DNA from 2 places in the Flavonifractor sp. An91 genome. Region 2 is predicted to be linked to the other one. Evidence: riboswitches for the same ligand, from Rfam matches in the RefSeq annotation. Region 2 holds a riboswitch; the other holds the start of a gene.
The links. A riboswitch is a leader RNA that binds a small molecule or an ion and turns the genes downstream of it on or off. The one in region 2 is predicted to bind cobalamin.
Positions count from the first base shown of each region.

Region 1: it holds a riboswitch for cobalamin, as region 2 does, so the genes downstream of both, B5G42_RS02585 (hypothetical protein) here and cbiD (cobalt-precorrin-5B (C(1))-methyltransferase CbiD) in region 2, are expected to answer to the same signal.

Region 1 is NZ_NFHA01000002.1:181,345-184,853, reverse strand. Features, by position in the region: gene B5G42_RS02595 (sensor histidine kinase) at 1-930, shown strand, start outside; gene B5G42_RS02590 (DUF975 family protein) at 979-1,806, shown strand; cobalamin riboswitch at 1,859-2,053, shown strand; gene B5G42_RS02585 (hypothetical protein) at 2,207-2,860, shown strand; gene polA (DNA polymerase I) at 3,071-3,509, shown strand, end outside.
Region 2 is NZ_NFHA01000020.1:41,495-45,003, reverse strand. Features, by position in the region: gene B5G42_RS11760 (cobalt-precorrin 5A hydrolase) at 1-308, opposite strand, end outside; gene cobM (precorrin-4 C(11)-methyltransferase) at 308-1,063, opposite strand; gene cbiD (cobalt-precorrin-5B (C(1))-methyltransferase CbiD) at 1,110-2,246, opposite strand; cobalamin riboswitch at 2,341-2,524, opposite strand; gene B5G42_RS11745 (GNAT family N-acetyltransferase) at 2,573-3,025, opposite strand; gene B5G42_RS11740 (cation-translocating P-type ATPase) at 3,028-3,509, opposite strand, start outside.

The DNA.
Region 1 (3,509 bases), on a different contig from region 2:
GACATGGTGGCGCAGGTAGACGCTGTTGAAGCGGAAAATCCCCGGTGGATGTACGCATACTCCACCGGAACTTACACGATTTACAAGGGAAATGGAAACGCCGATCTGAGGGAGTACGGCGTGCATCCGGTGGCCTCCAACTATTGCCTGCCGGGGGATTACCTGCTGGCCGGCCTGGAGCCGGCGGCTCTGCTCACCCTGGCGGCGGCGGTGGCACTGGCCCTGTTCACCGCCTGGCTGGAGAGTCGGGCCATCCGGCGGGAACGGGCCTTCGTCCGGGGGGCGGCCCATGAACTCAAGACTCCTCTGGCGGTGCTGCGCACCCATGCCGAGGCCCTGCGGGAGGACATCGACCCCGCCAAGCGGGGCCAGTACCTGGACACCGTGGTGGCTGAGAGCGACCGGATGGCGGCCCTGGTGGGGAGCCTGATGGACCTGGCCCGGCTGGAAAGAGGCGGCAAGGTGGAGCGGGAGCCCCTGGATCTGGCTGCTCTGGTGGAGAATGGTGCTGCACGGCTGTCCCTGCTGGCGGAGGAAAAGAACATTGAACTGCGTACTCAACTGGCCCCGGCATCCATGCTGGGGGACCGGCTGCGGTTGGAAGAAGTGGTGGATGATCTGGCGGACAATGCCCTGCGCCACTGCACCCCCGGCGGCGCGGTGACCATTGCCCTGGCCCAAAAGGGACGGCGGATCACGCTGACCGTGGACAACGACGGCCCCGTCATCCCGCAAAAACATCTGGACCGCCTGTTCGAGCCCTTCTACCGGGGGGATGAGGGCCGCAGCCGGGCGGACGGAGGTACCGGTTTGGGCCTGGCCATTGTCCGGGCGGCGGTGGAGGCCCATGGAGGCCGCTGCTGGGCGGTCAACCGGACGGGGGGCGTGACCTTTACGGTGGTGCTGCCCGGGTTGCAATCGGAAACATGATGTGGTATCATTTCCTCAACAAGGTAGAAACGATTGTGAGGGAGTACCATGGGATATAACCGTCCTGAGTCCAAGTGGCTGGCACGGGATGCCATGCGGGGGGCCTATCCCCACCCCATGCTGGTGACGCTGGTGTATGTGCTGCTGACCGGTGTACTGAGCAGTGTGGTGCTGAATTTTGTATCTGAGCCTTTTCAGGCTGCCTATTTTTATCTGACAGAGACCAACTATGAAGTGGAAGAGATCCTGACCGCCATCTTTACCCCCCAGCGTATTGCGGTGATTCTGGTTATGGAGCTGCTGCTGGCGCTCTATAGCTGGGTGATGGATTACGGATATACCTCCTATAGCCTGCGATTGACCCGGCGGGAAGGTCCCAGCTACCGAAATCTGCTGGATGGCTTTTATACGATAGGACGGGCACTGGCTGTGAATTTCCTGTCGGCCCTGTTTGTGTTCCTGTGGGGGCTCATCGGTATGGCGGTCTATGTGGGCTTTGTGTTCCTGGCCTATCTAATGCACAGCGTCACCCTGATCCTTGTCGGCGCTTTAATCATGCTGGTTTGGATGATTGCCATATCCTATCGTTACCGGCTGGCGGTCTACTTTCTGCTGGACCACCCGGAGATGGGCGCCCTGGAGGCCATTCGCCACAGCCGCAGCGCCATGCGGGGCAATATCATGGCACTGTTCGTACAGGACCTGTCCTTCCTGGGATGGCTGATTTTGTCTCCCTTCACCCTGGGTATTCTGAGCCTGTGGATCGGCCCCTATATGGGGGCGGCCAATGCCAATTTTTATAACTGGGTGGTGTATGGAGCCTTTCCTCAGCGGCCTCAGCCCGGCGGGTGGAACGGACCTTACGGCGGGATGTAACCAAAGTAAGCATTGTATTTTCGGACGAAGATGATATAATAGAAACAACAACTGAATCCAATCAGCGGTTGGTAGCTATCCGTCCTCAGGGGCGGAGCTTTCAATGGGAATGCGGTGCAAGTCCGCAGCAGCCCTCTCTACTGTAAGGATGACGAGCGCTCATAAGGTCACTGTCCGGGTACGGATGGGAAGACGGGCGTAAGGTTGAATCCAAGCCAGGAGACCAGCCAGCCGCGACGGTAACGCGCATATTCGGCGGGGAAATGGCGCGTGACAGCACAGGCGTTTGAGCTGATGAAAAAAGAGTTTCCCGTCCGGGAAACTCTTTTCTTTTGCTATGGCCTGGGCCATAGATGTCCCCGCCGGAATCCATTTGCAGCGGCAGGGAGGTAGTAAAGCTATGGAACGGACCGGAAAGAACAGATTGTCCCAGCGGGAATTGAATGAATATCGCCAGTGGCTGGCGGAACTGGAGGAGGAGATGACCGATACGCCCGGATTATCTCAGCAGCTGGATGGAGATCTTACCCTCTATTTTTCCCCGGAATGTCCCATTGGCAGACAGGTGTATACCAGCTTTTCCGACGAAGAACTATTGGAGTCACTGGTGGAGACCATGGAGGGGCGCAATGGTTCGCCCCGTCCGGAACGGCTGCTGTGCGTCTACCGCTGGTATCTGGAAAAGCGCTTTGGTTCCCTCCATCATGCCTGTTGGCGGGCCCGGGGCAGGAGCCGCCAGCAGGCGGCAGAGCGGATGTGGCCGGCGGACTGGCCCGAGCGGGTGGACACCCTGCCCTTCCTGAAGCGGTGCGCGTCCCGGGGCGTATGCCTGGATGAGGATGCCCGACAAACACTGGGGGAGTACTGCGCGGCGGTCCGACGGACAGGTCAGCCTCCCTGCCGGGAGGAGCTGCCCGGGGAGCTGGATGTATTGTTCAGACAAGTGGGCTGCACCTGGCAGACCGGACTGGAACTGCTGGGCATTCCTGCGCTGAGCAAGTCTGTGCGCCGGCATATGCGGCGTTATTGGGCGCGGAATGTTAGCCATGCCTGAAGCCGGAGGGGAAGGACCTTCCTGATACCGCCGTCTCAGAAGGATCTATATCCTGCTGGCTTCTGCCGAGGGGTATTTGGCCTCGGCACGCATAGCGGTCACCATTGTGAGGTGACCCGGCGGGCGTTTCTCTTGTATGGGACGGAGAAAGCTGGTATACTATAACCTGAGATTTTATGTCCGGTGTGCCGGACAGCAGGAGGTCCTTTCATGAAGCTTATGGTCATTGACGGCAATTCCATCATCAACCGGGCCTTTTACGGCATCAAGCTGCTCACCACCAAGGACGGCACCCCCACCAACGCCGTCTATGGCTTCGTGAACATCCTGCTCAAGCTGATAGACGAGGAGCGGCCAGACGCCCTGTGTGTCACCTTTGACCGAAAGGCCCCCACCTTCCGCCACCTGGCCTATGAAGGCTATAAGGCCCAGCGGAAGGGGATGCCGGAGGAGTTGGCGGCTCAATTGCCTATCCTGAAGCAGGTACTGGAGGCCATGAACATCCCTCGCTATGAGATGGATGGCTGGGAGGCCGACGACCTCATCGGTACCATCTCGGTGAAGGATACCGCCGCCGGGTGGAATACCGTCATCGTCACCGGCGACAAGGACTCCCTCCAGCTGGTCACCGATACCACCCGGGTGAAGC
Region 2 (3,509 bases):
CCCACATGACCGGACAGCAGGGGGATCACAAACCGCCCCGCCTCGTCCACGCTCACCACGGCGGGGTCGGTAAATTTATCCCTCACATGGGGGGCAATGGCCCGGACGGCGATGCCCGCCGCTCCCACAAAGAGGAGGGCGTCCGCCTCGGCCCAGGCTTTTTCCGTCCAGCCCTCCAGGCTGTCATAGGCCTCCGCCCCCACCTCAGGGGCGAACCGGGCAGGCACATGGAGGGTGGCCTCCAGCGCATCAGCCAGGGTACGGCCCAAAGCCGCCCCCCGCCGGGTAAAGGCAATGATGGCCGCCATCACTTGCTGGCCTCCCGGAATTCATGGGTAAAGGTGGGGTCGTACAGCTTGGACCGCTTGTAATCATCCCCCAGAAAATAACCGATAGTAATGAGGGCCGTCTTGGTTACATGGTTCTCCTTGGCGGTTTTCGCCAGGGTGGACACGGTGCAGCGGTACACCTTCTCCTCCGGCCAGGTGGCCTTGTACACGATGGCCGCCGGGGTATCGGGCGCATAGCCCCCCGCCATCAGCTCCTCCTCCACCTGCTCCAGCAGGCCGGTGGACAGGAAGAGCACCATGGTGCAGCCGTGGGAGGCCATCTTCCGCAGCTGCTCCCCCTCGGGCACCGGGGTACGGCCCGCCATGCGGGTAATGATAACCGACTGTGATACATCGGGCAGAGTATACTCCGCGCAGAGGGCAGCAGCCGCTCCCGAGAAGGAGGACACACCGGGGGTCACGTCGTAGGAGATACCCAGTTTGTCCAGCTCGTCCATCTGCTCCCGGTGGGCGCCGTACAGAGAGGGATCGCCGGTGTGGAGCCGGGCAGTGGTGCCCCCCCTGGCCTCGGTGTCCTTCATTACCTCAATGACCTCTTCCAGGGTCATCTTGGCGCTGTCATAGACCTGGCAGCCCTCCTTTTTATAATCCAGCAGGGCGGGGTTCACCAGGGAACCGGCATAGATGATGACATCCGCCTCCCCCAGCAGCTTAGCTCCCCGCACGGTGATGAGATCGGCCCCACCGGGGCCCGCGCCGATGAAATGTACCATAATCGAAACTCCTATCTGTATCGGCGGACGGCCGTAAAAGTCGCCCCTACGATTGATGTTGATGCAGAGCCAGCAAGTTTTCAGCCCCTGTTGTCTTTCCCAGCAGTCCGTACTGGTTGGAGAAGAACACCGCCTCAATGGCCAGGTCGGGCCCGGCCCGGTGGTGCAGCACCTCCTCCAGAGCCTGGGCGATGGAGGCCATCACCGGCTCCAGCAGCCCGTCCTCTTTCAGCAGCTCTACCCCGGCATCGGTGGTAGGGCAGGCAAAGAGGGCTTTCAGCAGCGCCGGGCTCCCGCCCGCCAGGGCAGCGTGGGCGGTGAGGGTCTCCCGCCGGCCATCGGCCACCTTGGAGTGGGTGTTCATGTTCCCCGCCGCCACTTTAATCAGCTTGCCCAGGTGGCCCACCAGCAGGAAGGATCGGAAGCCCAGCCCGGCAGCGTGGTCGATGGCGTGACCCAGATAGTTGCTGCAAGTGCAGCGATGGGTCAGGTCCAGGTCCAGAGTCCCCTCCGCGAAGGAATCCCCGTAGTTGCCGGGGGTGACCAGCAGATCGGTCACGCCTGCGGCTTTGGCTATATCCTGCTCCAGGTAGAGGGAGTCAATGAGGGCGGCCTCGCTCATGGGGCGGACGATGCCGCTGGTACCCAGGATGGAGATGCCCCCTTCAATACCCAGCCGGGGGTTGAAGGTGTGGGCGGCCAGCGTCTCTCCCTCCGGCACCGAAATGGTAATGGACAGTCCGCCGGTATAGCCCGCCCTGGCCATCTCCTCCTCCGCCTGGTGCCGGATCATCATCCGGGGGGTGGAGTTGATGGCAGCTGCGCCTACCGGCTGGTCCAGTCCGGGCCGGGTCACCCGGCCCACGCCGGTACCGCCGTCGATGGTGATGCCGGGGGTGTCGGTCTTTTCCGCCCGTGCGAAGATCAGGGTTCCGTTTGTCACATCCGGGTCGTCCCCGCCGTCCTTCCGGACGGCGCAGCTGGCCCAGCCGGTTCCGGCGGACTGTTCCAGCAGTTCAACCTCCACCGCGATCCCCGCAGGGGTATCCACCCGCACTGCGGGCAAAGCCTCCCCGGTAAGCAGCAACCGGACTGCCCCGGCTGTAGCGGCGGCGGCACAAGTGCCGGTGGTATAGCCGCAGCGCAGCTGCTTGTTCCCCACCGGGATATACAGTTCCAGCACCAGACCGCCTCCTTCGACACAAAAAGGCCCTCCCCAGCTTTGGGGAGGGCCTTTTTCAATGAAAAAATGCCGCACCTCTCCACCTCAGAGCTACGCAATACGGTATCCCTGCAGCGGGTCTCCTGGCTTGCGTTTCCTCCTCCGGCGCACCTTCTCAGCCCCACGGGCCAATGGTATTCGCGCCTTCGTCCACGCTTACAGTAGAGGTAAGACTGCGCCGGATTTACACCGGCTTCCCCTTTCGCGGCACTGCCGCAACTGCGGATACAATTCAATTCTCCGCTCATTATATCAGGGTTCAGGGGAAAAGTAAAGGTAATTTCTTGTCATATGGGCGCACAGGCCGGTTCCCGTGCCATGACAAAATTGGTCAATTTGACCCCATGGCGCTCCACCTGCTGCTCCCGCTCCACCTGCCAGCCCCGGCGTTCAAAGAAAGGCCGGGCGGTGAGAGAGGCGTGAGTCAGCCGGGCGCCGGGCAGGGCATCGCACAGGGCGGTGGCGATCCCCCGGCCCTGGAGATCCTTATGGACATAGAGCCGGTCCAGGTAGCCGTCGTCGGCCAGATCGGCAAAGCCAGCCACCATCCCGTCCCACTCCGCCACCAAAGTAGTGTGGGCCTGAAAGGAGGCATCCCAGGCCGCCAGATCCACCTGTCCGTCGGCCCAGGCATCCAGCTGTTGTGTGGTATAATCCCGCCCGCACACCCCATGGACCGTCTGATAAAAGAGCTCCGCCAGAATGGGGCAGTCCGACGGACGGTAGGGCCGTACCGTCAGACTCATGTGCGGCGCCTCATATGTCTGGCCTTGTCCCACAGCAGGGCGCCGTACTGACATACCTTCAGCAGCACGTTCATCACCGGGTAGGACAGGCCCAGGAACACCACCAGTACCAGGAAGGACTGAATCGTCAGCTGGCTCAGGCCAAAGCTGGCCCCGAACCAGATGATGGCCACCGCGGAGGAGGCGCTCATGGCGATCATCAGCACCCGCCGCTTCCAGTCGAAGGGCTTACACACCTGATAGAGCACCAGCAGGCCGATGACCACCAGCAGAATGGTGGACATGGTGGACAGCTCGTCGGTGGTGAAGCCGAACACCAGATAGAAGGCCTCCAGCCCCAGCACGATGATCAGGTCGGTAAGGCCGCCGGGCAGGGCTGCCCGGAACACGTTGGTGAGAAATTTTCCCTTTACCAGGGCGTGGTTGGGCTCCAGAGCCAGGAAGAGGGAGGGCACGCCGATGGTGACGGCGCTGAGGA